Regions from separate parts of the Gracilibacillus salinarum genome, predicted to be linked through region 1. Evidence: a T-box and tRNA genes for the amino acid it is inferred to sense, from the RefSeq annotation. Region 1 holds a T-box; the other holds one or more tRNA genes.
What was found. The T-box of region 1 lies ahead of alaS (alanine--tRNA ligase). A T-box ahead of a tRNA ligase gene usually reads a tRNA of that ligase, here a tRNA-Ala.
Positions count from the first base shown of each region.

Region 2: it encodes a tRNA-Ala, which carries the amino acid that the T-box ahead of alaS (alanine--tRNA ligase) is inferred to sense. The anticodon was not compared.

Region 1 covers NZ_CP095071.1:811,717-826,925, reverse strand. The annotation lists gene recD2 (SF1B family DNA helicase RecD2) at 1-1,292, shown strand, start outside; gene MUN87_RS04195 (YrzR-like zinc ribbon domain) at 1,523-1,711, shown strand; gene MUN87_RS04190 (AI-2E family transporter) at 1,717-2,787, shown strand; T-box leader at 2,826-3,035, shown strand; gene alaS (alanine--tRNA ligase) at 3,117-5,747, shown strand; gene MUN87_RS04180 (IreB family regulatory phosphoprotein) at 5,824-6,087, shown strand; gene ruvX (Holliday junction resolvase RuvX) at 6,087-6,506, shown strand; gene MUN87_RS04170 (DUF1292 domain-containing protein) at 6,520-6,804, shown strand; gene mltG (endolytic transglycosylase MltG) at 7,627-8,769, shown strand; gene MUN87_RS04160 (O-methyltransferase) at 8,827-9,471, shown strand; gene udk (uridine kinase) at 9,485-10,114, shown strand; gene greA (transcription elongation factor GreA) at 10,334-10,810, shown strand; gene MUN87_RS04145 (KTSC domain-containing protein) at 10,861-11,082, opposite strand; gene MUN87_RS04140 (YrrS family protein) at 11,251-11,943, shown strand; gene mtnN (5'-methylthioadenosine/S-adenosylhomocysteine nucleosidase) at 11,986-12,681, shown strand; gene sigK (RNA polymerase sporulation sigma factor SigK) at 12,709-13,407, opposite strand; gene mnhG (monovalent cation/H(+) antiporter subunit G) at 14,839-15,207, opposite strand; gene MUN87_RS04120 (Na(+)/H(+) antiporter subunit F1) at 15,188-15,209, opposite strand, start outside.
Region 2 covers NZ_CP095071.1:3,866,129-3,881,337, forward strand. The annotation lists gene MUN87_RS18110 (dimethylarginine dimethylaminohydrolase family protein) at 186-1,013, shown strand; gene MUN87_RS18115 (PLD nuclease N-terminal domain-containing protein) at 1,090-1,275, shown strand; gene MUN87_RS18120 (ABC transporter ATP-binding protein) at 1,276-2,181, shown strand; gene MUN87_RS18125 (ABC transporter permease) at 2,181-2,957, shown strand; tRNA gene MUN87_RS18130 (tRNA-Ala) at 3,011-3,083, shown strand; gene MUN87_RS18135 (SDR family NAD(P)-dependent oxidoreductase) at 3,146-3,925, opposite strand; gene MUN87_RS18140 (ArsR/SmtB family transcription factor) at 4,016-4,357, opposite strand; gene MUN87_RS18145 (GapA-binding peptide SR1P) at 4,509-4,655, opposite strand; gene ald (alanine dehydrogenase) at 4,864-5,973, shown strand; gene MUN87_RS18155 (YuzB family protein) at 6,262-6,507, opposite strand; gene MUN87_RS18160 (LrgB family protein) at 6,627-7,313, opposite strand; gene MUN87_RS18165 (CidA/LrgA family protein) at 7,306-7,674, opposite strand; gene MUN87_RS18170 (GNAT family N-acetyltransferase) at 7,901-8,449, opposite strand; gene MUN87_RS18175 (TIGR01777 family oxidoreductase) at 8,809-9,708, opposite strand; gene recX (recombination regulator RecX) at 9,772-10,596, shown strand; gene MUN87_RS18185 (HAD family hydrolase) at 10,597-11,391, opposite strand; gene MUN87_RS18190 (YfhH family protein) at 11,571-11,900, shown strand; gene MUN87_RS18195 (YfhJ family protein) at 11,918-12,187, shown strand; gene MUN87_RS18200 (metal-dependent hydrolase) at 12,225-13,208, opposite strand; gene mutY (A/G-specific adenine glycosylase) at 13,248-14,333, shown strand; gene MUN87_RS18210 (gamma-type small acid-soluble spore protein) at 14,448-14,621, shown strand; gene ntdP (nucleoside tri-diphosphate phosphatase) at 15,011-15,209, shown strand, end outside.

The sequences.
Region 1 (15,209 bases):
GAGGTCCAGGTACAGGTAAGACGACTGTTATAAAAGGTATTATAAATGCGTATGCAGATATTCATGACTTATCGTTGGATAAAGATGATTACAAGGAAGACGAAGATTTTCCATTCGTTCTTACAGCACCGACCGGCAGAGCAGCCAAAAGAATGAAAGAATCAACGGGAATTGATAGTGTGACGATTCACCGATTATTAGGATGGGATGGTCAAGAATCGTTCGAAAAAGATGAAAATAACCAGTTGGCAGGAAAAATAATTGTGATAGATGAATTTTCAATGGTAGATATTTGGCTCGCTTATCAGTTGTTTCGTGCCATTCCTGATGACATGCAAGTTATCATTGTAGGGGATGAGGACCAGTTGCCTTCGGTCGGACCTGGTCAGGTACTTGCTGATTTATTAAAAAGCAGTGTCGTAGCTTCTATCAGTTTAAAAGAAGTTTACCGTCAAAAAGAGGGCTCCAAAATTATTCAACTAGCGCATGAAATAAAAAATAATCAAGTGGAATCAACTACTTTATCGAAGGCAAATGATTTTAACTTTTTTTCCTGTCCAGATTATCAGGTAATTGATATTGTAAAACAAGTGGTCAAAAAAGCGTATGATAAAGGTGTAGACCAACGACAGATACAAGTTCTAGCGCCAATGTACCGTTCAAAAGCTGGAATTCACAGGTTAAATGAGGAATTACAAGCGATTCTGAATCCTCGCCAGCAGGGAAGAAGAGAGATGGCTTTCGGCGATACTGTTTTCCGAAAAGGTGACAAAGTCATCCAGTTGGTGAATCAAGCAGAAGACGGTGTATTCAATGGCGATATTGGTGAAGTTGTTGCCATTTTTGAAAAAGATGAAAATGTGGATCAAGAAGAGCAGGTAGTTGTCAGTTTCGATGAAAAAGAAGTTGCTTATGCGAAGCCGGACTTAATGAATTTAATGCATGCGTACTGTACCTCGATTCATAAGTCACAAGGCAGTGAATTCCAAATTGTTATTATGCCAGTGATTGCAGGATATAATCGGATGCTGCGCAAGAATCTGCTGTACACAGGTATCACCCGAGCAAAACAGTCCTTGGTGATGTGTGGAGATAAGCAAGCATTTCTAAAAGGAGTTCACACGGAAGACACTAATAAGCGCTACACCAACCTTGTACCATTCTTGCATGAACTCTTTCAAGTTAAAGAAGTGAAAAGTGAACAGCAAAAGGAAAAAATGTCTGCAGATGAATGGTTACTTTCAGTAGAAGTCGGACAGGAAGATTTCTCACCTTATGATTTTATGGTATAAAGTGAGACTGCAATCAGTGGGGGTTTTGCCCTCCCACACTGATTGCTAGCGAAATTTATCAGGAAGTTATCGTCCGTTTATCCCCCCTTAGCTTCTTATTTATCTCTTGAATCATGAAGTAGGGGTATTACGGGAGGTTAGCGCCTTGATAAATTTCAGTCAATTTCATGTATATTTCCCTCAAAGTTGGACAGGCTGACAGATAAAAATGATAAAGTGAGGGAAAGTTTGTGAGATGTCCGAATTGTCGCAGTAAAAATATTGGAATTATTGGTCCGGAGCAATATTATTGCTGGGATTGTTATATCGAATTATCTGTTCAGAATAACATGATGCATTTACATGAGGTTGAAATGGATGGTACTTTAAGTTCTTTAGACGATTTATTTTCAGATGAGGAACGACGGGTAGAAGGTTAACGGTGATGACTAATCAGAAAAAAGTCAGTATTGCGCTAAGACTCGTCATTTTATGTTTGGCTGTATTGTTTTTATACTTAATGTATATTCTCTTTCCTTTTTATAAAAATGTATTAATCATTGCGTTTCATGTGTTGACACCATTTTTAATAGCAGGTCTGATTGCTTATTTGTTACATCCACTTGTTGAAAAGATCCATAGCTGGCATATACCAAGACCCGTTGCGATTGTGTGCATTTACCTGTTATTTTTCGGTCTGGTCGGATATGGAGTCTATCGGTCTTTTCCTGCCTGGATGAAACAGATTCAGGATATTCAGCAGAATCTGCCCACATATGTAGATGCATATCGTTCATTCATTTATGGGTTATATGACCAGACTTCCTTTATGCCTGAAGGGTTTCATGATAATTTAGACCAATTCTTTCAAACCCTTGAGACATCTATCGGTGAAAGAATTACGAGTCTGTTAAAAAACATTCCGATGCTTTTTGATATGTTTGTCATGCTGGCAGTTATCCCGATTCTAGCATTTTATTTCTTGAAAGATTACCGCCCCATACAGAAAAGCATACTAAAACTGGTTCCATCACGCTGGCAGGTGTTTACCAAAACATTAGCCAGAGATATGGAAGAAAGTTTAGGTCAATATATTCGTGGTCAAATATTAGTTTGTTTTCTGGTAGGACTTGTCAGTTATTTTCTATTAAAGTGGATCGGTATGAGTTATACAGTTGTGTTGGCAACTATCATCGGTTTCACCAATTTCATACCATACTTCGGTCCAATTATCGGAGCGATACCAGCTGTACTGATTGCTTTTACTATTTCTACCGAAAAAGTATTATACGTCGTACTGGCAGTGATGGTTGTCCAAGTGTTAGAAGGCAATTTGCTGTCTCCGTTTATAGTAGGGAAAAGCATTCATATTCACCCTATTTACATTATCTTGACGTTATTTATTGCTGCTAAAACAGTTGGTGTGGTCGGCATGATTCTGGCTGTTCCACTTTTAGCCGTCGGCAGGGTAGCAATACCAATGATTTATAGACAAGTAAAAGCGATTGACAGATAGTAAAAAGTTTTCTATAATATGCTAGCGAAGTAAATAATCAAAATACGTTGAAAAACATGAGTACCAGATAACCATGTCGAAGAGAGGGAGAACCTAGGCTGAAAGTGATCCTGCATGCAATGATCTGGGAAGCTAGTTTGAAGTGCAGTTAATCTCTGCCGGTTACATCACCGTTACTGATGTTCAAGAGATAGTCTTTTTTAGACTATAATTAGGGTGGTACCGCGGAATCAACTCTCGTCCCTGCTATTAAGGCAGGGATGGGAGTTTTTTTATGCATATCAATACCGGGTCTGCACCTGGATATATTTATTATAGGAGGTTTCACTATGAAGCAATTAACATCTGCTGAGGTTCGTCAAATGTTCTTAGACTTTTTTAAGGAAAAAGGACATGGCGTTGAACCAAGCGCGTCATTAGTACCGAAAGATGATCCTACATTATTGTGGATCAACAGTGGAGTAGCAACATTAAAAAAGTATTTTGATGGCAGAGTAGTACCACAAAATCCGCGTATTACAAATGCGCAAAAGTCTATTCGTACCAATGATATTACCAACGTCGGCTACACAGCACGTCATCACACATTCTTTGAAATGTTAGGGAACTTCTCGATTGGTGATTATTTCAAAGAAGAAGCAATCGAATTCGCTTGGGAATTTTTGACCAGTGAAAAATGGATCGGCTTTGACCAGGCGAAATTATCCGTTACTGTTCACCCGGAAGATGAAGAAGCATACTTATTATGGAAAGATAAGATTGGTTTGCCAGAAGATCGTATTATTCGACTTGAGGAGAATTTCTGGGATATTGGTGAAGGACCTAGTGGACCGAATACGGAAATCTTCTATGACCGTGGCGAATCATATGGTAATGATATAAGCGATCCTGAACTTTATCCTGGTGGAGAGAACGAACGCTATCTGGAAATTTGGAATCTGGTATTCTCCGAATTTAACCATAATCCGGATGATACGTATACACCATTACCGAAGAAAAATATTGATACCGGTATGGGACTGGAACGTCTTGTCAGTGTTATACAACAGACCAAAACTAATTTTGAAACAGATTTGTTCTTGCCTATTATTAAAGAAACGGAAAAATATGCGAATACGAGCTATCTCGAACAAGTCGATACAGATGTTTCGTTTAAGGTAATCGCAGACCATATTCGTACCGTATCGTTCGCAGTCAGTGATGGTGCACTGCCTTCTAATGAGGGACGCGGCTATGTATTGCGTCGTTTATTACGACGGGCGGTCCGTTATGCGAAACAAATTGGCATTGACAAGCCATTTATGTTTAAACTTGTTCCGACAGTTGGTTCCATTATGGAAGCATTCTATCCTGATGTGAAAAAGAAAGGCGATTTTATCCAGAATGTAATCAAAACAGAAGAAGAGCGATTCCATGAAACGTTACAGGATGGGTTGCATATTTTAAATCAGATTGTCGAACAGGAAAAAACAAAAGGAAGTACTGTTTTTCCAGGTGAAGAGGTGTTTCGTCTATACGATACTTATGGATTCCCGAAAGAGTTGACGGAGGAATACGTGGACGAAGCTGGTTTTACAATTGATGAACAAGCATTTGAGAACGAAATGAAAAAACAACGGGATCGTGCACGAAATGCTCGTCAAAAAGTAGATTCAATGCAAATTCAAGATAGTGTACTAAGTGATATTGATGCAGAAAGCCAATTTGTAGGATACGATCAGTTAAAAGTGGAGACGAAAGTCATTGCACTTGTTACTGGCAAGGATTTAGTTTCTGAAGCCTCTGACGGCGAAGCATATCTTATATTAGAAAACACACCGTTCTATGCAGAAAGCGGTGGACAAATTGCGGATAAAGGCTTGCTGACATTTACGAATGGCCAAGCAGAAGTATTAGATGTACAAAAAGCTCCAAACGGACAAAACCTTCATCGTGTGATGATACAAGGTACACTTTCTAATGGACAAACGGTTCATGCAAAAGTCGATCAGACATCCCGTCAATATATTATAAAAAATCACTCCGCTACTCACTTGTTACACCAAGCACTCAAGGATGTATTAGGGGACCATGTCAATCAGGCAGGTTCATTGGTAGCTGGTGAACGGTTACGATTTGACTTCTCTCATTTCGGTGCTATTACAGAGCAAGAGATCATTGAGATTGAGCAGATTGTAAATGAAAAAATTTGGAATTCCATTCCTGTATCGATTAGTAACAAATCACTCAGTGAAGCGAAAGAAATGGGTGCAACGGCACTATTTGGTGAAAAGTATGGTGATGTTGTTCGTGTCGTTCAGATGGGTGAATATAGTCTGGAATTATGTGGGGGATGCCACGTCAATAATACTGCAGAAATCGGGCTATTTAAAATTGTATCAGAATCTGGTATTGGCGCAGGAACTCGCAGAATTGAAGCTGTCACGGCTAAAGGCGCTTATCAATTTGTTAATGGGAAGCATCAGCTATTACAGACAGCCGCTACCCAATTAAAAACGAAAGAAGATCAGGTACCAGAACGAATCGACCAGGTTTTCAAAGAAATGAAGGAGCAACAGCGTCAAGTAGAGTCGTTGCGCGCTAAATTATCGCAATACGAGGCATCTTCTATTCTTGATGATGTAAAAGAAGTAAATGGTGTTCAATATTTAGCTAAAAAAGTCGATGTAAGTGATATGAATCAATTACGCCAAATGGTAGATGATATGAAACAGAAGCTTGAATCTGGTATTATTTTGCTTGCAGCAGTTAATAATGACAAAGTACAGCTTGCTTCTGGTGTGACGAAAGACCTTGTTAGCGAAGGATACCATGCTGGAAATTTAATAAAAGAAACCGCACAAATCTGTGGTGGGGGCGGCGGAGGTCGTCCAGACATGGCACAAGCTGGGGGTAAAGACGCCAGCAAATTGGCAGATGCATTAGGTTATGTAGAAAAATATGTCCAAACAGCACTATAATTTTGGAAATTTTTAATAATAACCGGTATAATAGAAAGATACAATCAAACGTTGAATTTTAATTGGGGGTGCTTCCATGGATGGAATGGACAAGACAATGAAATTTGATTTTTCAGAAGAACCCATTGAACAGAATGTTGAAGAAGTGTTATTGGTAGTTTATCATGCTCTGGAAGAAAAGGGGTACCATCCGATCAATCAAATTGTTGGATACTTATTATCCGGGGATCCAGCATATATTCCAAGACACAAGGATGCACGCAATTTAATAAGGAGAATTGAGCGCGATGAAATCATTGAAGAGCTGGTCAAATATTACATCAGCGCGAACAAAAAATAATGAGTAAAGTATTAGGATTAGATGTAGGTTCCAAAACGATTGGAGTGGCCATTAGTGATGCACTAGGGTGGACGGCTCAAGGATTGAAGACCATCTATTGGAATGAGCCTGACTTCCAATCTGTACAAGAAACGTTTAAACAGTTAATTGATGACCATACTATTGAGAAAGCGGTAGTTGGCTTACCGAAGAACATGGATGGTTCCATCGGTTTTCGTGGTGAAGCTTCCCAAGAATTTGCAGCGTTTTTAGAATCCACTTTTTCCTTGCAAATTGTAATGTGGGATGAACGCCTGACGACAATGGCTGCCGAAAAGGTGCTGTTAGAAGCAGACGTCAGTCGTTCCAAACGAAAAAAAGTGATAGACAAAATGGCCGCTGTAATGATTTTACAAGGCTACCTGGACAGTCAACCATAAGGGAGGAAGGCAATTGGCACTAGAAGAAAAAGAACGAATTATTATACCAGATGAGAATGGTGAAGAGCATTTATTTGAAGTGTTGTTTACCTTTGACGTGGACGAAACAGAACAGTCATATGTAGCTGTAGTACCGGCAGACCAGAAAGAAGACGAAGAAGTGGAAGTCTTTGCTTTCCGCTATGAGGAAAATGACAACGAAGATGATCTGGCATTATTCCAAATCGAATCAGATGAAGAATGGGATATGGTAGAAGAAGTACTTAACACGATCGCAGACGAAGACTTAACCGAATAAGCAAAAAAACCTGACTATTAACTTAGTCAGGTTTTTTTAATGAGTAGAGAAAGTAAATAAGTACAGTCACAGCAGTAATCACTTTGAACATGAATTTTAGTTCCGATAATATGGATTATGTAAACTAGCAGCTTAGTGGTCATTTTGAAAAATTATGTGTGGTATGATACCGCTCCGTCCAACCACTCCGCGTCCTGCGGGGCACGGCTGGAGCTAACTTTGTGAAGAAGAACGCTTCACAAAGTGGATCTCCAGCACCTGCACAATCCCGCGGGAGTCTCCGTGGTTGGCCTCCGCTGATGTATAGCTCCACAATTTATGCGGCAGCTAGGATATGAAGCACTATCTGCAAGATTTACACCATAATTGATGAAATACATTGCTAAGCACCACTGCTTCTAGCTGTTCCAATCGTTGTAGTACTTCCCTTTAGCGTAGGAAATAGGCGGAGACTCCCGTGGAATCAGCGCGAGCTGAAGATCCATTTAGGAAAGAAAAGAATTTTCTTTCCTAAATTAGCTGAAGCCGTGCCCACAGGACGCGGAGCCTATTTCCGGAGCTTTGCTAAGCAGATAATCTATATCAAAATGACCATTTGGCAATACAGTCTTTGTTGACATAATCCATATTATAGGAAGTTGTTTATTTTGTTGTTAGCTAGGATTAGATGAACCTATCCGATTTTTGTTAGTTCTCTTGTCAACTAACAAAAATATGTTCAGAATTTCTTTTATTATCGACAATTAATCCAAATAATTGCGTGTTGTGTTTTCCTTTTGCGAAAATTGTAGTATAATATAGCGGGTGAAAGGGGGAGACCTGATGAGTAACGAACAAGATGACAAACAAAAGAAAGACAAGCTTACATATAAAGAAATCTCACAACAAAGCGCGAAAGAGGCAAGTATCGCAAGAAAAATTATAATCATTGTGCTGTTGCTATTATCGCTCATTCTGATAATTGGCGGATACAGTGCATATAAATTTGTCGAAAAAGGTGTATCACCAGTTGATCCAGATAGTGAAGAAACGATTAATATTACGATTCCCTTAGGATCTTCCAGTTCTGAAATCGCGAAAATATTGGAAGAAAAAGGAGTTATCGCTAATAGTTTAATTTACAGGTTTTATGTCAAGTTTAATAATGCGACAGGATTTCAAGCGGGTGATTACGAACTTTCACCTTCCATGACACTTTCAGAAATAACTTCAGAGTTGGAAACCGGCTCTGTCCAACAAGATGCTGTATTGCGAGTGACAGTACCAGAAGGAAGAAATATAGAAGAAATTGCATCAATATTTGCCGAAAATGCAGGGATTGAACAGGAAGAATTTCTGGAGAAGATGAATGATCAGGAATATATCAAAGAATTAATTGATAGATACCCGACTATCCTTACAGATGAGATACTGAATGAATCGATTAAGTACCCTTTGGAAGGATATCTATTCCCGGCAACCTATGAATTCTTCACGGAAAGTCCAACTATTGATAAAATCATTACAAAAATGCTGGAGAAGACTAATAATGTTGTGTTGGCACATTATGACCAAATCGAAGAATCTGATTATAATGTACATCAAGTGCTGACGTTTGCTTCTTTAGTAGAAGAGGAAGCACCTACACCTGAGGACAGAAAGAAAATAGCCGGTGTATTCTATAATCGGATGGCAAGTGATATGCCATTGCAGACAGACCCGACAGTTATTTATGCCCACGGAGAACATATTTCACGCTTAACTTATGACCATTACGAAATCGATTCTCCTTACAATACTTATAAGGTAAAAGGTTTGCCTGTAGGACCGATCTCAAACTTTGGAGAGAGTTCTATTGCAGCAGTGTTGGAGCCAGCAGAAAATGATTTTCTCTATTTCTTAGCTGATTCAGAAGGAACGGTATATTATTCCAAGTCCTATGAAGAGCATCAAGCGTTAGAAGATAAATACATTCATAACCAATAATCAAAAGCAGGGGAGGTTCTCCCTGCTTTTGCCTGTTACGGAAAGGAAAGAATAAACGTGCATTCAAAAGAAATTATTTCTTATTTAAATGAGATAGCGCCAAATCCTGAAAGTTGGGTACAAGTATTAGAAGAAGAAGCCATGGAGTACCATGTACCGATCATGGATAAACAAGGCATTAGTTTGCTGCAACAGCTTGTTCGCGTACATCAGCCTGCTAAAATACTTGAAATCGGTACAGCGATCGGGTATTCTGCATTAAGGATGTTAGAAGCCCATCCTAATACATCCGTTGTCACGGTGGAACGTGATCAGCAAATGTATCAAAGAGCAATGCACAATATTGAAATGCAGCAAGGGCAACAAAACATTGATGTGATTTTTGGGGATGCATTGGAAAAAGAAGCAGAAATTCTGGCTAAAGGGCCATATGATATGATTTTCATTGATGCGGCAAAAGGACAGTATCACCGTTTTTTCGAGAGTTATCTTCCTGCGCTTAGCAATACCGGTATCATCATTACCGACAATGTTCTTTTCAGAGGACTAGTGGCAGATGCATCAGAGGCTCCCAAAAGGCTGCAAAATCTGGCGAACAAAATTGACCAGTATAATCAATGGTTAGTTCAACACCCAGATTTTCATACAACTATTGTGCCGGTGGGGGATGGCATAGCTATCAGCATAAAAAAGAAAGAGTAGAGGTGCAAGATATATGAGCAAGGAGAAACCAGTAATAATTGGTGTAGCAGGCGGATCAGGATCGGGAAAGACCTCTGTAACCAAGTCTATCCAAAATCGATTTCGAGATCAATCTGTTCTTGTTATAGAGCAAGACTATTATTATAAAGATCAGTCGGACATGCCGATGGAAGAAAGACTGCAAACAAACTATGATCATCCACTCGCATTTGACCATGATTTGTTAATTGAACATATTAAACAATTATCAGAGCAACAAACTGTCAATAAACCAGTATACGATTATACCATGCATACGCGCTCTGAACAGGTTATTCCTATTGAACCTAAAGATGTGATTATTATTGAAGGTATTCTCATTCTTGATGATCCAAGATTGGTGGAATTGATGGATATTAAAGTTTTTGTAGATACAGATGCGGATTTGCGTATCATTCGAAGATTATTACGAGATATAAATGAACGAGGCCGCTCGATCGATTCCGTGATTAATCAGTATATTCAAACGGTTCGACCAGCTCACTTACAATTTATTGAACCGACAAAACGATATGCAGATGTCATTATCCCAGAAGGCGGTCAGAACGAGGTTGCAATCGATTTGTTAGCGACAAAAATTGAAAAAATACTTGATATCGAGTAGAATATTTCGATATAGTGATATGCTAAATATATAATTGCTAAAATACTACAAATAAAACTATTGAAAAAAATAAGAAAATTTGAGATAGTAGTGTTTAGTAAATTAAGCATTTACATATCATATCTGCTATGATCAGTGCTATTTCTTAAGATTAGACATACAATGAAAGTACATTTATAAAGGTTGACTCATAGCAATAGATAGAAGGAGTGTAGGATAATGCCAGAAGAAAAAGAATTTTTTATGACAGAAGAAGGATTAAAAAAGCTTGAAGATGAATTAGAATATTTAAAAACAGAGCGACGACAAGAAGTTGTAGAACGCATTAAAATTGCCAGAGATTTTGGTGATTTATCAGAGAACTCGGAATATGATGCAGCTAAAGATGAACAAGCTTTTGTAGAATCACGTATCGTTCAAGTAGAGAATATGATCCGCAATGCGGTTATCATCACAGATGAAGATGCTAATCCAGATGTTGTTTCCTTAGGGAGAACCATCACATTCCAAGAATTACCTGACGGAGAAGAAGAAAGCTACACAATTGTAGGTAGTGCGGAAGCAGATCCATTCGAAGGGAAAATCTCCAATGATTCACCAATCGCTAAAAGTTTACTAGGTCATTCCATTGGGGAAGAAGTCGTTGTTCCTACTCCTGCCGGTGATATGAACGTCAAAATTTTAAAAGTACAATAAATTTCTAACGTAAAATGGATGTCTTCCTTAGACATCCATTTTATGTTTTTCTATGTTGTATATTGTAAAGGTTTCAGTTTCGTTTCAATGAAATAATCTTTGTTTGTCGTTAAAATGAAAGCAAACACCAGGTCTTCAGGGATTGAGTCAAACTTTAGCGTGGTCTCATCGAGAAAATGAATAATTAAAATTTGTTCCTCTTTATCATAGCTAATGGATTCGAAAGTTGTTAACTGCCATAGATTTCGGTCAAATGTAGTAGTTCTCAACATTGCACACGCTCCTTACATTATCATCTTATTTATTATATTCCATGTATATGGACAAACTCCTGCAAGTATGACAAAAAAAGAAAAAAATCGATCTAATTACCCAAGATATCATTTAGTTTGGTGGTATCCAGCATTTTTTAGTATAATGACGATGGGGAGGGTGAGAATATGTCAGATAAATTTGGAAAAATAACAAGAAAAAATCGCTATGAAAAGAAACGAACAAATACGAAGGCAATCACGTGGTTAACCGCTATTGGTGGCGTATTGGCAGTTCTTATTATCACGCTTGTAATAGTTGGTGGTGGAGATGAGGAGCCAACGGCATCAGGGTCAGATAACAGTGCAGATAGTGAGCCAGACAATCATGAATTGAATAACCCGTCTGATGAATCTACTGACATGTCACCTGAAGAAGAGTCTAGTGAAAAGGAATTGGAAGTCGTGGAAGACGAAGACAATCAGAATCAGGAAGAATCGAATGATGAAGATGAAGAAGCATCTTCTGATGAAGAAACTGAAACACAACAAGTAGAATCAAATGACAGCAATGTTAGTGAAGCATATGAAGGGAATTGGCAAGCAGTCGACTCAGAACAATCAGAACCAGCGATGACGTTTGAAAAAGGGTCTGTAGATTGGAATGAAATGCAAAAAGCGGTCGAAGTAGCAACAGGCATACCAGTTGGAGAACAAGTAGTATGGTATCTTGGCAGAGCAGGAGAGCAACAGGCAGAAGCTACCGTATCACCTACTTCTAATCAGGACCAAACGTACCGGGTCTCCCTGCAATGGGCAGAAGGAAAAGGCTGGCAGCCAACACTGGTAGAAGAACTTAAGGAGAACGATAAAAAATCATAGACAACGTATTAGTAAAGAGAAGACATCTGAGGAGGATTAACAATGATTGGTATAATTGGAGCAATGGATGAAGAAGTAGAGTTGCTAAAAAATAAAATGGAGATTAAAAACACGGAGCATATAGCGAATGGTGAATTTTATATCGGTCAGTTAGAAGGAAAGGAAGCAGTCCTCTTAAAATCAGGTATTGGCAAAGTCAATGCAGCGATTTCTACCACCATCTTATTTGAAAGGTATCAGCCGGATTTTGTAATTAATACAGGGTCTGCGGGTGGATTTCATAGTGATTTAGAGGTCGGTGATCTGGTTATTTCTACTGAAGTAGTTCATCATGATGTGGATGTTACTGCATTTGATTATAAGTACGGTCAGGTGCCAGGTTTACCTGCAACATTTCACGCTGATCCTGTATTGATAGAGAAGGCGATGCTCGCTGCAAAGCAATTAACTGATGCCGATGCAATGAAAGGTCTAATTAGCACGGGTGATACGTTTATGCAGGAAGCAGAACGTGTTCAGGTTGTTAGAGAGAAATTCCCGGATATGATTGCTGCTGAAATGGAAGCAGCAGCTGTTGCTCAAGTATGTTACCAATATGGACGTCCTTTTGTTATTATCCGAGCTTTATCTGACATTGCTGGCAAAGAGTCCTCTGTATCTTTCGATGCTTTCTTGCAAAAAGCGGCAAATCATGCTGCAACGATTATTATGGATGTTGTCAAAAATATAAATGAATAAGAAAAATAGCTGTCGAGAACTCGACAGCTATTTTAATTCATTACGGTAATATTCATGAAAGACTTTCATTAAAGCTCTTTTCTCTATGCGGGAGACATAACTCCGTGATATTTTAAGTTTCTTGGCTATTTCTCGTTGCGTTAATTCGTCTGTTTTGCCCAAACCAAATCTTGCAATAATGACTTCCTTTTCCCGTTTATCAAGTACACGTAAGTATTTTTCGATCTTTTTCAACTCCATATGAAGTTGAATCGCCTCTGTAATATCTTCATTTTCTGCTTCTAAAATATCAATCAGGCTAATTTCATTACCTTCTTTATCCTGACCAATTGGATCTTGCAAGGAGACATCCTTCTTCGTCTTCTTCATGGCTCGTAAATGCATCAGAATTTCGTTTTCAATACACCTGGCGGCATATGTGGCCAGTTTAGTCCCTTTGCCACTAGAATAGCTCTCAATGCCTTTTATGAGGCCGATTGTTCCAATGGAGATTAAATCCTCGGCATCTTCTCCGGTGTTCTCAAATTTCTTAACGATATGAGCCACTAATCGTAAATTATGTTCGATTAATTTGTTGCGGGCGTTTTCATCGCCATCTTGCATTTTTTCAATCATTTCCGCCTCTTCTTTAGGAGAGAGTGGCTGAGGAAACGTATTGTTTTTTACGTAAGCAACAAAGAATAGTGCTTCTTTGATAATCGCTAAAATGCCAAATAAAATTGACAATATGACACCTCCTAGATAGTAGGTATTCGCCCATACTTCAGTTTATGCCGCACGTTTGTCCATTGTGTCATATGGTCAAGCTAATAATTCAAATTGCAGTTAGCAGTTGTTAATTTTAAAAGTGGCTGGATTAGTTATTAAATAACTACTTAATAATATGGATGATGTTTACAAAATTTGTATTGCAAAATGGTCATTTTGATATCGCTTACCTGCGTAGCAAAGATTCGGAATTAGGCTGCGCTGATCCCACGGGAGTCCCCGCCCTAAAGGAAGTGCTACAAATTATATAACAGTTAAAAGCAGTAATTCTAAGCATTATGCTATTCCAAAGCTGTTATTTATAAATGCAATCAATATGCTAGCTCACAAAGGCTGTAGAGTAGCAATTCTAGCGTAGAACCGAAGTGGTACCCCAGCACATACAATAATATATCAAAGTGATCGCAATGCTAGCATTATATAATGCACATTATAGGAACGTAACTTCATTTTCTTTATGGTAGGGCGATGCAGGAAGTTTCCTTGTTTCCAGGTGCCGAGTGACACGGCTATTTCTTATCAGATAGTGTATGAATCTTTTTATCAAGGCGCTAACCGTCCGTAATACTGATTACAGCCACTGAAATGCACCACCTCTGACAGACTTTTTACCACCGAATGCCAAAAGTTGTACCAGTTAATGACAGACGCTTTACCACGAAATCAATTATGCACATAGTGCTATGCCTATGTTAGATTTATCCTAGTATTACGTAGTAGAAGCATACTGCGCTGTAAAGACATATCATATTTTTTGCTAAGTAAGAATCTATCTAATGCTGTAAGATTGTATTTTCATTTGGTGATTATGACATTTTTACTGTGCTTAGCAAAGCTTCGGAAATAAGCTCCGCGTCCTGTGGGCACGGCTTCAGCTAACTTGGTAAAGAAAATTCTTTTCTTTACCAAGTGGATCTTCAGCTCGCGCTGATTCCACGGGAGTCTCCGCATATTTCCTACGCTTAAAGGAAGTGCTACAACGCATGGGACAGCAAAAAGCAGTGGTTCTAGGCATTTTTCAATAACTATTATTTATGCATACGATCAATATGCTAGCTCTACCAAAAATTGTAGAATCCCAATTCTAGCGTAGGCCAACCACGGAGACTCCCGCGGGAAAGGCAGGCGCTGAAGATCCACTTTGTGAAGCGCTCTTCTTCACAAAGTTAGCTTCAGCCGTGCCCCGCAGGACGCGGAGTGGTTGGACAGAGCGGTATTCTAGCACATTAAATATCTCAATATGGATGCTTGGCTAGTAATGCTTAGTTAACATAATCCATATTATAGGAAATAAAATTCATGTTCAAAGTGATTACTGCTGTGACTGTACATATACTTTCTTTACTCATAAAAAAATCAGTAAGATCAAAATTGATCTTACTGATTCTTTCATTTTTCTTTTAGTGTGTCTGCGTATTCGTCTTTCGTATTACCGTCCTGGCTCCAAGGTTTTATGCCAATGGAGTGGGCGGCGCGGCCGATCATATGGGCGGATACGGGAGCGGTTAGCAGAATGAAAATAATTCCTAAGATCAGCTTACCACTGACAATCTGATGCTCTACATATAAGAAGATAAAAGCACCGATCATGATTCCTGAGATACCAAGTGTTGCCGCTTTGGTCGAAGCGTGCAATCTTGTGTATACATCAGGAAAGCGAATCACACCAATAGACGCCGAGATGACGAAGAAGGTACCAGTAATTAAAAATACGATCACCAAAATATTCATAATGAATTCAGTCGTCGTCCCTGTCAATG
Region 2 (15,209 bases), 1.7 Mb from region 1:
CGATTCAATGGAATACCCTCCTCTTGTTTGATTTAAGTTAATAAGAGAATAACATGTATTTTCAATGCATCAAATAGAGTTGTCAGATATAGTAACAGACTTTCTGCTCACATGATTTCTTATGTGGTATGGTATACTAAACAAAACGGTTGTCCGTAAAAAATATTATAAGGGGGGCTTTATCCATGATTAAACAGCTCAACGAATATGACCGCTTAAAACAGGTCATTGTCTGCCCACCTCAATACATGGAAATTAAAAAGATTATAAATGAGACACAGAAATTTTATGAGGACGAGAACATTGACATTCCGATTGCGTTGAAGCAGCATCAGCATTTTATCGATACATTAAGAAAGCATCAGGTAAACGTGCTAGAGTTGCCTGCAGATCCAAATCTCAACGAACAGGTTTTTACTAGAGATATTGGATTTACCATTGGAGATACTTTATATACAGCAGAAATGAGCCGTGATATTCGCAAGGCGGAGGTTAACACGCTGCAACGAGTATTAGACGAGCATCAGATCCCGTACAGCACTGCGATGGGTGGATCGATTGAAGGTGGCGATGTTGTCGTAGCGGGGGATCTTGTCTGGGTTGGAGTAAGTAAACGAACCGAAGAAAGTGCGATTGCAGAATTGCAAAAACGTTTGCCAGACAGACAAGTAATCCCATTACCAATTCGAGAAGATATTCTTCATCTTGATTGCTGTTTCAATCTTGTCAGCGAAACAACTGGCCTAATCTATCCGCAAGCATTCAGTAAGGAGGATCTGTCGAAGTTACGTCAGCATTACGATTTAATTGAGGTTTCGGAGGAAGAACAATTTTCATTAGGGACCAATGTATTCTCAATTGGAGAGTATAAGGTAATTTCTCTGCCGGTAAACAAGCAGGTCAATCAAAACCTGACAGATAAAGGATTCGTTGTAATCGAAGTGGATTTTTCTGAAATTATTAAATCCGGAGGTTCCTTTCGCTGCTGTACGTTTCCAATTGAACGAGGATAAGCATGCCTTAACAGGTGTGCTTTTTTTCTGAAACCAAATGTATGCTCGAACGTATCTATAGAAGGAGGTGATCAGCATGGATTTTTTACCTGTTATCGCACCATTAGCTGTGATTCAATTTCTGTTAATGATTATTGCCATTATTTCGTTAGTAAAAGCAGATCATACCAATGGTCCGAAAGCTATGTGGGCGGTTATTATTATATTGATTGGATTCATTGGGCCAGTACTTTATTTCATTATTGGAAGGAGACAATATTAAATGGCTGTGATGGAAGTGCAGCAACTCAAGAAATCCTTTAAAGGCAAGCAAGTTGTGAAAGGGATTGATTTTCAACTTGATACAGGAAAATGTGTCGCATTACTCGGTCCAAATGGTGCGGGAAAAACAACGACACTTAAGGTGCTCTCAGGGCTGTTGAAACCAACTGCTGGCTCGATTCGTTTTCCTGGTTCGGAACAGTATGATATTCGCAGCTATATTGGCTACCTTCCGCAATATCCTGTCTTTCATCCATGGATGTCAGGGAAAGAGTTTTTAGTATATGTTGGTCGTTTAGCGAACTTAACGAAGAAAGAAGCAGAACAAAGAGCTCTGCAACTGCTTGAAAAAGTAGGGATGGAAGAATCAGCGAATCATCGTATTGGTAAATACTCGGGCGGAATGAAGCAGCGGCTTGGCATTGCCCAAGCGATGATTCACAAGCCGCAAATGCTGATGCTCGATGAGCCGGTATCGTCTCTTGACCCAATCGGACGTCGGGAAATTTTGACGTTGATGGAAGAATTGAAAGAGCAAACTACCATTTTGTTCTCCACACATATTCTAGGAGATGCTGAAGAAATATGTGATGATGTGTTGATGATGCACGATGGTGAGATTGTCTTGTCGGGTTCGATTGCTTCGTTACGTGCAGAACATCAAAGCACGAAATTAGAGTTGGCGTTTCAAGGTAATCATGCTGCATATGCAGAGAAGCTAAAGCAATTAGCGGTAGTGGAGCAGATTCAGGAACAGAAGGGTGAAATTCATCTAACTGTCAGCAATGTCGAACATGCCCGCAAAGAAATACTATCATATGTAGTGGCAGAAAATTGGCCAATCGAAAAGCTCGCTTTTAGTAAAACCACATTAGAAGATCTATTTATGAAAGTGGTGAAGCAGTAATGCAATGGATCACGATTTTTCAAAAAGAAGTAATCGAAGACTGGCGCAATTATAAATGGATTTGGGTACCTCTTGTCTTTATGATGTTATGTGTGATGGATCCACTAACTACGTATTATATGCCGGTTATCCTGGATTCGGTAGGTGGATTACCAGAGGGAACAATTATCCCTGCACCAGATTTGCAAGCAGGAGAAGCCATCATGCTAAGTTTAGCAGAACTCAGCAGTCTGGGTGTATTAGTCGTAGTCGCAATATCGATGGCAGTCATTGCAGGGGAACGAAAAAGCGGCGTAGCTCAATTAGTCTTAGTTAAACCGGTGCGCTATCTGACGTATATAACGGCAAAATGGGCCGCTAAACTATTATTGGTATTCACCTCATTTCTATTAGGAATGCTTATAAGCTGGTATTACGTCTATTTATTATTTGGTGATCTTGCTGTTACTGAATTTGTCGGACTCTTTTTCTTTTATTTTATTTGGCTGATCTTTGTTGTATCACTAACGATTTTTTATAATACAGTGGTTACTAATTCTGGATTGGTATTAACATTAACAGTCGCTACAATCATGCTGATGTCAGGATTTAATCAAATTTTCTCGCATCAATTACCATGGTTCCCGAACAGCATCAGTCAGCACATTAGTACCTTTTTGTCAGAAGGAACAGTACCAGAGTCGTTGTGGGGAGGAGCAAGTGTTACGCTATTACTCGCTGTTCTGTTAATCGTTTTATCAAACTTGATACTGCAAAGAAAAGAAATCGCCGAGTAAAAAAAAGCTTGACGAATTGCTTCATTTTTCTAATAATAGAGGTAGTGAATATCGGGGCATTAGCTCAGCTGGGAGAGCATCGTGCTGGCAGCGCGAGGGTCAGCGGTTCGAGCCCGCTATGCTCCATATAGTAAAAGAAAGAGGCTAAAGTTGTTAATTAGCCTCTTTTTTGAGTTAACAGAATAATATTATTTTTTCTTTTCCAGCACCCGTCGAGTAATACTTGTAACTGTACTCCTGGGGAAAAGTCTGGGGGAGTGTGATAATAACCAATTTTGAAAACCAGGAATGACATATTTTTTTCGCTTCATCATAGCTTTATATCCAATTGCTGCTACCTTCTGTGGATCCATCGTTTCCTCTTTTTTAGACACTTTTTGTTTCTCCATCTTAGCATTTTTAAAGAAATCTGTAGTTGTAGCACCGGGGCATAAAGCTGTAACACTAACATTACTACCTTCTAATTCAGTTGCAACAGCCTCTGTTAAATATAGCACGAATGCTTTAGATGCAGAGTAATTTGCGCTTAGTGGGCAAGGATAAAATGAAGTTGTTGAGCCAATATTAAGAATGCGTCCGCTATCTTTGTTAACCATATCTTTGAGGAAAAGCATCATGAGATGGGAAACACTATGAACATTTAAATGTATCATGTCAATCTCGCTTTGAATAGATTGTTCATGAAGCATCCCAAATGAGCCTCGTCCGGCATTATTGATCAAAACATCAATTTCAATTGAACGTTCCTTTAGATGGTTGTATAACATATCAGGGCCATTACTTTTTGCTAAGTCAACAGTTACAAATAGAGTATCAACCTGATAGGTTTGCTGTAAATAATTAGCTGTTTCTTGCAACTTTTCTCCATTTCGTGATGCTAGAATTATTCGATATTGCTTCTTTGCAAATAATTTGGCAAATTCGTAACCAATTCCGCTTGAACCACCTGTTATGAGAACGGTATTCATTCCAATCTCCTCCATTATTTAAAATATCTCAACCAAACAACTAAACATTTAATTATATGGATATATATAATGTAAAATTAGCAAGTTTCCTCATTTAGGAGTTTTGCACGCCATTATTTTCTCGGTGGTATTTAAAAAAGCTTTAAGCAGTGGTACAGCATCTTCGATATGAAGAGAATAGAAAATTTCTGTGCCTTTTTTATTTGCGTTCACTAAATTAGCTTGACGTAATATCTTTAGATGATGAGAGATGGCAGAGCGTGACATCGATGAATGTTCTAGTATTTGACCGACGTTTAGTTTCTCGTGTTTCGTTAGGAGCATGATAATGTCCTGTCTAATGGGGTCAGCCAATGCAAGAAATATTTCGCTACAATCTCTTAATTGTTGGTGTACTTTTAGTTCCAATTGAGTAGTATGTGAAGGTTTCATTAAATCGTCTCCTGTTCAATTAAATAACTAATTATTTAGTTGTTTATTTCAAGGTAATAGAAATTAAACAAAATGTCAAGTTTTTATAGTAAATAAGAAGGCTAAGCATGAAGTAAAAGTATGCTTAGCCAAATTAATCTGTTTCCTGTTTTTATCCATTTTTCCTTTTTTGACATTCTGGATGATTACAGTAAGAATAATAAGTCGTCACCTTCTGTGTTGGTAATGCATCAATCGAACTTCCGCAATTTGAACAAATCACAATCCCCATTGCCAATCCTTTTTTTGTAGAGTTCATACTTAATGTCCTCCTTTTGGTGATCATTCATTTCTTATATATAATATACATTATTTAATTAATTAATGCAACATATATATTAAATAATGTGCATTAAATAATTAAATCGCTGAAATAAGATGATTTTGTATTAAGACAGTGAAAAAATGGGAAAACGAATAACAAGATAGAAACATAACATACTAGCATAGAGAAAGTAGGTGGATGAATGAAAATTGGTGTACCGAAGGAAATTAAAAGTAATGAAAATCGTGTCGCAATGACTCCTGCAGGCGTGATGATGCTGACGCAAGCAGGTCATAAAGTTAAGGTGGAGAGTGGAGCAGGGAACGGTAGTGGAATAAGTGATCAAGTCTATAAAGATGCTGGTGCCATTATTGTTCCTTCTCCTGATGAAGCCTGGGCGCAGGAGTTAGTGGTCAAAGTGAAAGAACCGCAGCCATCTGAATTTTCTTTGTTTCGAAAAGATCAACTTCTTTTTACGTATATGCACTTAGCTGCCGAAAAAGAAGTAGCAGATGCATTAATTCAGGCAGAAACAACCGGAATCGCATATGAAACAGTACAGGGTAAATATGGTGACTTGCCGTTGCTTACACCTATGAGTGAAATTGCGGGGCGGATGTCGATCCAATCTGGTGTTCATTTTCTCGAAAAAACACATGGCGGTAAAGGGGTTTTAGCAAGTGGTGTACCAGGAGTATCGCCTGCCAATGTTGTTATTGTTGGTGGTGGCATTGTTGGAACTAATGCAGCAAAGATGGCAATCGGCTTAGGTGCTAATGTGACGATATTAGATATTAATATTCAGCGATTACGAGAATTAGAGGATTTATTTCAAGGGAAAATTCGCACACTTGCATCGAATAAATATAACCTAATGGAAAAAGTGAAAAAAGCTGATTTAGTAGTAGGGGCCGTGTTGATTCCAGGTGCAAAAGCTCCAAAGCTTGTAACAGAGGAAATGATTCAATCGATGGAACCAGGCTCTGTTGTCGTTGATGTAGCAGTCGATCAAGGCGGATCGATCGAAACTGTTGATCGCGTCACCACTCATCAGGACCCTGTGTATGTAAAGCATGGCATCCTTCATTACGCGGTTGCGAATATTCCAGGTGCAGTATCACGGACGGCGACCTACTCACTGACGAATATGACCGCTCCTTATGTGTTGCGTCTCGCTAATCAAGGATTTGAAAAAACAATGCAAAGTGATCCGAATTTTGCTCGGGGCATTAATACTTATAAGGGAAAGGTTGTTCACGAGGCAGTAGCAAATGCGCTCGGATATCCGTATGCAGATTTTTTAAGCTTGTAAAACAATGGCGCTTGGGTGTTATTATCCTAAGCGCATTTCTATTGTAGCTACCAGGGACAAGTTACTTCGTGTAAAAGTGGATGATCAGGGACCCCATTCGATCAAAAACAAGAATCTGAAACAGAGTAATGAACGAAAGAGGATCACATTCGACCAAAAGCAAGAATCTGAAGCAAAGTTATGAACGAAAGCATGCCACATTCGAACAAAAGAGCATCCAAAAGACAGTACTGTAATCGAATAAGATCATAAAAAAGCTGGGATATACTGTCCCAGCCTTAAGTGGTATTATTCAAAAACAGCAAGCTCTTCTTCAATTGCTACGCGGATCTTATCCAACGTTTCCTCTGGGGTTTTACCATGGATTCTGCGGTTATTTACCAGTGTATATGGTTTGAGCCGGCACAAACCACAGAAGCTCAAGCAGTCGCTGATCAAGACGGCTACCTCAGGATATTCGGATTCGATCAATGTTTCTATATCAAATGTATTCATTAAATTACTATCACAAATTTCTACGACAACGATTCCCATACTATCACCTTCCATCTAAATCAGTCTTTTGTTACAACAGATTTACAGAGAATCATGTTATAAACTAACGCTTGAAACGTGCTTTGTCAATAGTTAAGCTTGGGCAAAAAGAGGCAACACTATACGAAAACTAAAAACAATGGTACTAGAAAGGAAACGAAAACAGCACTAATCGTCATGGACAATGCACTGACAGATCCCTCAAGCTCTCCTAATTCCAATGCTTTCGAGGTACCAATCGCATGAGAAGCTGTACCGATACCTATTCCTCTTGCTACCGGGTGGGTAACTCGGCAAATCTTCAAAATCAAAGGACCGAACATCGCACCACTGATACCGGCAATCATGACGAAAACAGCTGCCAAAGCTAAATTGCCATGAGCAGTTTCTGTAATACTCAGTGCAACAGGTGTGGTGACAGATTTAGCCGCCACTGTGTAAATAATGATATTTTCAAATCCGAGCAGTTTGACACCGATTATCCCGGTTAACACACCTACCACTGATCCAGCAAACACACCAGTCAGAATCGTTCGGGCATATCGTTTAATTAGCTCAAGCTGTCGATACAGCGGTAAAGCCAAGGCAACTACGACAGGTCCAAGAAACTGGTCAATCCATTTGCCGCCATTCCAATAATCGGAGTATGAAAAGTCTGTAGTTACTAATAAAAGGACAAAAAATACGGATGTCAAAAAGATTGGCAATGTAAACGGACTTGGAATTTTCTTATATACCAGTTTGGTGATCGCGAATACAAGTATCGTTGCCAGGAAAAAGCAAGCACCAGTTACCATATTATTCATTGGTATCAGCTTCTTTCTTTAAAAGTAACGAGGTGAAGAGACTGCTGATCGAAACCACTAAAAAAGTGCTAAGCATTATGAGCGGAATCAGCAGACTACCTTTTCCAGCAAAGAAGTGCAGATGTTCGACAACACCAACGGTTACAGGAACAAAAAAGATCGGCATATCTTTCATGATGAAGTCGATGCCGTCTTCGATCCAAGCTACTTTAATTAGTTTAGTTGTAAGCAGAACAAAAAAGAGCAGCATGCCGATGATGCTACCCGGGACAAAGAGTGAGAACTCCTCCTGGATCCATTCACCTATATAAGAAAAAATAAATAACACACTTATTTGTAATACAATTCGAATATACTTCATGTTACATCCTCCGCTATTTATCATACGCCTAACCGGAAGTAGTGCGCAACCCCTTTGTAGAGTATACACAGGTTTATCCACACAACAAAACTGTAAAACATAAATAAAATCAGACTTATACACAGTATCCACATTTTATCTCACGGAAACCATCTGTATAACTGCCCTTATCAAAACAAGATCCACAAGCCTTATGCACATTGTGCACAGGTTTGTGGATAACTGTTCATATGGCTTCTTCGTTTTCTTTGGCAGATTCTAAATGGGAGAAGTATGTTTCTTTTCTAATGACATATAAGTCATAAACAGGTTCTTCCTGATCACTGTTTATTTTTGCAAAAACCTCATCATATACTTCATTTCCATGCATGACATATGGAATCTTTAAGATCGCTTTTAACGAACGCGTATTGGTACGGCGGATCTTAATGAAAATAGCATCGATCGGATGATGGCAAAACAGTTCATTAAAGAATGCATCTTTAGCTAATTTGTTATAGCCTTTGCCGAAATAGGGCTGACCGATCCATGTAGCCAGAAATCCTGCATTATTTTCGATATCAAATAAATTAATGGTCCCGATTGGATTATAATATTCATCCATAATCGTACGTGAAATTAAATCACCGTTTTCTTCAGCCTCTATGGTTTGTTTCGTTAAAAAGTAAAATTCATCACTGGAATATGCTTTGTGTCGAACATATGGAAATACTTCAGGATGTGACATTAATTCGTATAGAACTGGTGCGTCCTGAACATCTCGTTTTTTGAGCATAAAAAACCCCTCCTTCATTACCTTGGAGGGTGGACAAAGAAGACAGAATTGTAGCGCATGATAGTGTCTTTACCACCCTCGAATTTTTATCAAAATTTAAACAAAAATTCGGGGTGGGAATCGAACCCACTAGAACCAGTTCTAACTGGTGGCGCACCATTTGCCTTCCCTATATAAACGTCGCAACAAAAATACTTGCTCATTTCTCTCCTTATATTACACAATAAAGCTAGTAATTGTAAATAGGTAAATGCAAAATAATACGAAAAAATATTGAGTAAAATGAAGGAATATTAAGAAAACTTCATTATTAATTAATGAAAACGTCATAAATGGATGAAAATGCCGATAAAACGCTGTTATTCATAGATTTCTTTCAAAGCTGTCTCGATGGTTGGGTAATGAAAGTCATAGCCAAAATCCAACGCCTTCTCTGGAATTACCTTCTGCCCATCGACTACGAGAATGCTCATATCTCCTAAAACAGTTTGCAATAAAAACTTTGGTGTCGGAAACCAATTTGGCCGACTTAACACGCTGGCGAGTGTTCGAGCTAATTGCTTATTCTGGACAGGCTGCGGTGCTGTTAAATGGAATGATTTATTTACTTTCTTATTGTCCATTGCGAAGCGAATTAAACCAACGACATCATCAATATGAATCCAGGAAACCCATTGCCTTCCGGAGCCGATTTTTCCTCCGATAAATAAGCGGAAGGGCATGGCCATTAATGGCAGGGCACCCTCTTTACCGAGAATGACGCCAAGTCTTGCGATCACTGTTCGTACACCATATGATCGTGCCTCAATTGCAGTTTGCTCCCAAGCTTGGGTAACTTCAGCCAAGAAATCGTGCCCTTTTTCTTCAGAGAATTCAGTAAAGGTTTGCTCTTGTGATGTGCCGAAATAGCCGACTGCTGAAGCATTAATAAGTACTTCTGGCTTTGTATTCATCTTCTTGATTAAATCGATTAACGCATACGTCGCATTAATTCTGCTTTGAAAGATTTTATCTTTTTTTGTTTTGGTCCAGTATCCGAACAAGGAATCTCCTGCAAGATTGACGATGACATCAATAGCAGGGAGCTGCTTTTCAGGTTGATATTCCTCATTCAGCCAGCCTACATAAGTTACCTTTTTCTGATTGTGATGTTGATCAGGATTTCTTGTTAATATATAAACATTATCTCCATTATTCGTCAAAGCACTTGTCAGATTTTTTCCTACATAACCTGATCCACCTGCTATAGCGATATTCATAAATGCTAACCCCCTGTTATAATTTGTAGAACAAATGTTTGTGTGATAGAATGGCATAAAGAGGTGATCATATTGCCCGAAATAGCTAAAATCACAACGCAAAAGAAAGCGAAGGACCGATATAATATTTTTCTTAAAGAACATGAGAAAGAATATTATGGATTTAGTGTAAATGAGGATTTGCTGATTACGTTCCATCTACATAAAGGACAGATGTTAACACCTGATATGATTACGCAAATCCAGGAAAAAGATTCTTCCTATAAGGCATATACCCTTTCTGTCAGGTATTTAAGTTACAGAATGCGATCTGAGCAAGAAATTATTGATTATCTGATTCGGAAAGAAGTTGATGAACAATACATCGGCGAGGTAACAACCCGTTTGAAACGGGAAGGACTAATTGATGATCTTGTTTTTGCTGAAGCATTGGTCAGGACACGTATGGAAACCTCGACGAAAGGTCCTCTCCTGGTGAAGAAAGAATTGGCAGACAAAGGTGTAAGTGCTGATCTAACAACACAAGCATTATCCCTTTATACGTTTGATAAGCAATTTAGCAAAGTAGAGAAATTAATAAATAAGAAATTGTCCGCATCAAGCAAAAAATCATATCAGCAACAGCTGGACAGCGCCAAACAAACAGCTATCCAGAAAGGCTTCGGTTTTGATGTAATTTCCGAGGTGATCGGCCAGATCAATTCAACTCGTGATGAAGAAGAGGAATACAATGCTATTGTATTTCAAGGTGAAAAGTTGGTGACAAAATTTCAAAAGAAAGAATCCGGTCAGGGATGGAAGCTTAAGGTAAAAGCAGCTCTCTTCCGAAAAGGATTCCCGGCGGATTTAATTGACCGCTTTTTAGATGAATATGCAGAAGAGCACTAATTATTTAGTGCTCACGTTTTGCTGGACATATGCAATTGCTTCATGAACATCTTCGACAACATGTGCTGCTTTATTTCGTACTGCTTCAGGAGCGGTACTCATCGCAAAGCTGTTCGGTGTCATCTCAAACATCGGAATATCATTAAAAGAATCTCCAATTACTGCAATTTCATCAGGTTTAATCGCCAGATAATCTGCTAATGCAAGTAATCCCACTGCTTTACTAACACCTTTCGGTACTATATCTACACAGCGCGGATCAGATAAATAACTCTCACAGACTGCATGAAACTTCTCATGAATATCCGCTTGAAATGCTACGATATCTTTTTGATCACCTAAAAGCATATATTTACTTGGTAAGAAATTTTCCTGGTATTCATTAGCAAAATCAACACCTTCGACGAGAGGAAAGTAAAGAATTTGTTCCATTGCCTCGATCTCGGGCGTTTTAATAGAGATGTATGCCTCATCGACAGTTGTAATACAAAATGGATTAGGGAATTGACTGATCGCGTGATGCAGGGCACTGCTAGTTTCAATATCAAATGTATTGGCTAGTATTTTTTCGTTGCTCTTCGTATCGACAAAGGCACCGTTTTGACTGATACGATGCGCATCAGTAGTGATTTCTTCACAAACTTTAAGAATATCACGGTCCATTCGTCCGGTAGCAATGGCGAAGTCAATGTTACTTTCTTTCAAAAGCTCGATTGCTGATATATCTTCCGTTTCGATACGATTACCATGTTTTAATAATGTTCCATCAAGATCAGTTGCAAATAATTTTATCAAACAGAACCATCCTTTTTATAAGATTGCTTCTAATCACAAAAACCCCATTGATTGAAGTCTCACTTTATTATACTAGTTAATGAAGTGGAACAACAATGAAATAAAATCAGTTTACGATCTTTTTACATTTTGCCAAGTAATGATAAAATAAAAGCATCATTACAGATGGTGGTGTAATAATGGAACGTAGATATAGCACATATACAGTTGAAGAATTACGAGCTGAAGTGGCACAATTAAAAGAACAATTACAGAAGGCAGAGCAGTGGGGGAATGTCAGTGAATATGAGATTCTCCAGCGAAAAATGCAAATGGCAGCTGCCTACCTGGTGAATCCGGCTGATTTTAGAAAAGGGGAGCGCTATGAATTAGCAGGCGATCCTGGACAAACTTTTGAAATCACGTATATAAATGGCGTATTTGCCTGGGGACATCGCATTAATCTGCTTGGTCAGAGATTTGAAACAGAGGAAGCTGTCCCGTTATCCATTCTAGGAGATAAGCAGTGAAAATTAGGAGGAATTAGATGCAGGAAGAAATAAAAAGACTTGCAGCTGAATTAAATGATGTGAATCCAACATTATCCATATTAGAAGCACGCAGCTGGGTAGAGCTATTGTGGGAGGATTTCGAAACAACCAGAGCGAGAGCAGGACGGGAATACGAAGGAGTAGAAGTGACGCAGAAAATCGTCAGACACTGGATTCAGCAATATGGTGATCGCTTAGATGATTTTATGTCACGCTATCCAAAATATCAGGAAATGATATATGGAGAGAATAATACAAAGCATTAAAATATGGCTCTGCCATCAAGGGCAGAGCCAATATATTTTAGACCATATCACCAAGATTCAATTTGTTTTGCAGTTTTTCCTCGGAAAATACCCAGCCTGTATAAGAATTCATGATCTTCATATTCTCATCAATCTGAACAACGGCGACGAATGGATAGTGTCCGTCTGAACGATAGCGAAGATCAACAAACCGTACTTCATTAAAATCATCATACATATTTATTTCCCAACGGTATATTGGTGAAAAGGATAGGAAGGCTGAAACATTTTTATCCTTTAACGCAAGATTCATTAATGGATCATCCGGAATTGGAATCTGGTAAAATTTATCGTCAATTTCAATATGACCTTCTTTGATATGTCCCACAAAAAAATGCTGGTCAGTTGTAAAACAAATTCGCCAAATATTTTGTTTCGTAGTTGGAGAAGTAGCGATTTGACCAACATGATCATAATGTTCGTGTATCATTTTGACGATCTCGCGCTTGTCGATATACCGTTTAATGTAATACAATACTATAATGATATAAATCATTGGCCACGTATAACCTGGATTTGCACTCAACAGCCATGCCACAATTCCGATCACATGCAGGCCGAAAATATAAGGGTCAAACGTACTGATAAAGCCGTATGCCACCCACCTTTTTGTAAATGGCCGATATGCTTGCGTCCCGTACGCATTAAAGACATCTACGAAGACATGGAGAATGACAGCTAAGAATGTCCAAAGCCATAAATGAAGAAAATGAACGTCAGGAACGAATAAATAAATAATCGATGCAATGGCAATCCCCCAGAAGCAAACAGCAGGAATAGAATGCGTGATGCCCCGATGGTTACGAATATATGCAGCATTATTCCGTAATTTCAGCACGGTATCGAAATCTGGTGCATGAGAACCGATGATGGTTCCCACCATGATAGCGGTAAATAATGTTGGATCTTGTTGTACGGCCGGATCCAGAGTTGCGAAACCGCCTAATGCAATTCCCATTGCAATGTGTGTGCCAGTATCCATCTGTAGCTGCCCCTTTCTAGTCTTAATCAATACTGTATTATGAAGGATGAGGAATGTTTGAATTATACATCTACTATAAATATACCCCAATTTCGGGAGGATCTAATCACATGGTTTGAGAAAGAACAGCGATCGTTACCATGGAGAGAAAATCGAGATCCTTATCGAGTATGGGTTTCTGAAATCATGTTACAACAAACGAAAGTTGATACCGTTATTCCCTATTTTAAAAATTTTATCGATCATTTTCCAACGTTAACGGCATTAGCAGATGCAAATGAGCAAGAAGTCTTAAAAGCCTGGGAAGGATTAGGCTATTATTCGCGTGCTCGTAATTTGCAAACGGCTGTTAAGGAAGTGGTCGAACATTATGATGCTAAGGTACCTGACGATCCGAAGCAGTTAGGTGATTTGAAAGGCGTAGGACCTTATACGAAAGGTGCTATTTTAAGTATAGCATATGGAGTTCCAGAACCTGCCGTTGATGGTAATGTCATGCGCGTACTGTCGAGAATTTTACTAATTGAAGAAGACATTGCCAAACCAAAAACAAGAAAAACATTTGAAGCAGCGGTTAGAGAGTTGATTTCAAGTGAGAATCCATCTGCTTTTAATCAAGGACTAATGGAATTAGGTGCGCTCATTTGTACACCGAAGAATCCAAGTTGTTTACTGTGTCCGGTCCAAGAGCATTGTATTGCTTTCCGTGACGGTGTGGAACAGTCTTTACCTATAAAGAAGAAAAAAACAAAGCAATCTTTCCATACTTATTTTGCGCTAGTAGTGGAGGATGATACCGGAAAATTTATCCTGGAGCAGCGACCTGATCAAGGATTATTGGCACAGCTTTGGCAATTTCCAATGGTGAAACCTGATGAGATCGGAGAGAATCACATAGCTGCTTATGTGGAAGAGAAATTTGATGTAAAAGTGTCTGATGTCAAGAAATTAGAGACGGTGAAGCATGTTTTCTCCCATTTAACTTGGTTTTTAGAAGTGCGCTATATGCGAGTAAAAGGTAACTTGCAAGCAGCCGATGATAATATGGTTCTGGTTACAGAAGAAGAAATGGCGCCATATCCACTACCGGTTTCTCATCAAAATATTTATAAACAATTGCCTTGATATATGCTTTTCGTTAAGAAAACTTCATAAAATTAACCTCCCACCGAAAAGTAGTAATTTTTTTGGATAAAAAAATTGATGCTGGGTAACTTAATAGTCGTGGAGGTGATATTGATGGCTAAACAAAACAAACAAAACAATCCAAGCAAAACAAATGCACAAGAAGTACAGCGTCAAAATCAACAGGCAGCACAAGGTCAAGGACAATATGGTACTGAGTTTGCAAGCGAAACAAATGCACAAGAAGTACGCAAACAAAACCAAAAGTCTCAAAACAAAAAGAAATAACAATAGCAATAATGAAAACCTGATTCCCGATGCGGGAATCAGGTTTTTTTAGTCAAGAAAGTATAGAAGTGAAGCCGTGCCCACAGAACGCGGAACATATTTCCGGAGCTTTGCTAAGCAGATAAAATATATCAAAATAACCATTATGTAATACACCCTTAGCATTACATAATCCATATTACAGGTAGTTGCCAGTAGTAAAAGCGGTCAAGAGAGCATAACGCAGAGAATACCTGGTTTTTCGCCAACGGGTTTAAGATCCCCCGCCTAGGATCATAATTGAGTAAAGACGAACGGTGACTTGTGATTATCGATTGTATTATTTTCAATTGCCTATAATTATCGTTATAATGATTAGTACCATGAAATAAAAAGAAAGGAAGATACGAATGGATGGCCTTGAACCAGGAAAAAATATACAAATTCAAAGCTATAAGCATAACGGTCAGCTCCATCGTGTCTGGGATACCACTACTGTATTAAAAGGGACGAGTAATCGGGTAATAGGAGCTAATGATAAAACGCTGGTGACCGAAAGTGATGGTCGAACATGGATAACCAGGGAACCAGCCATATGTTTCTTTCATG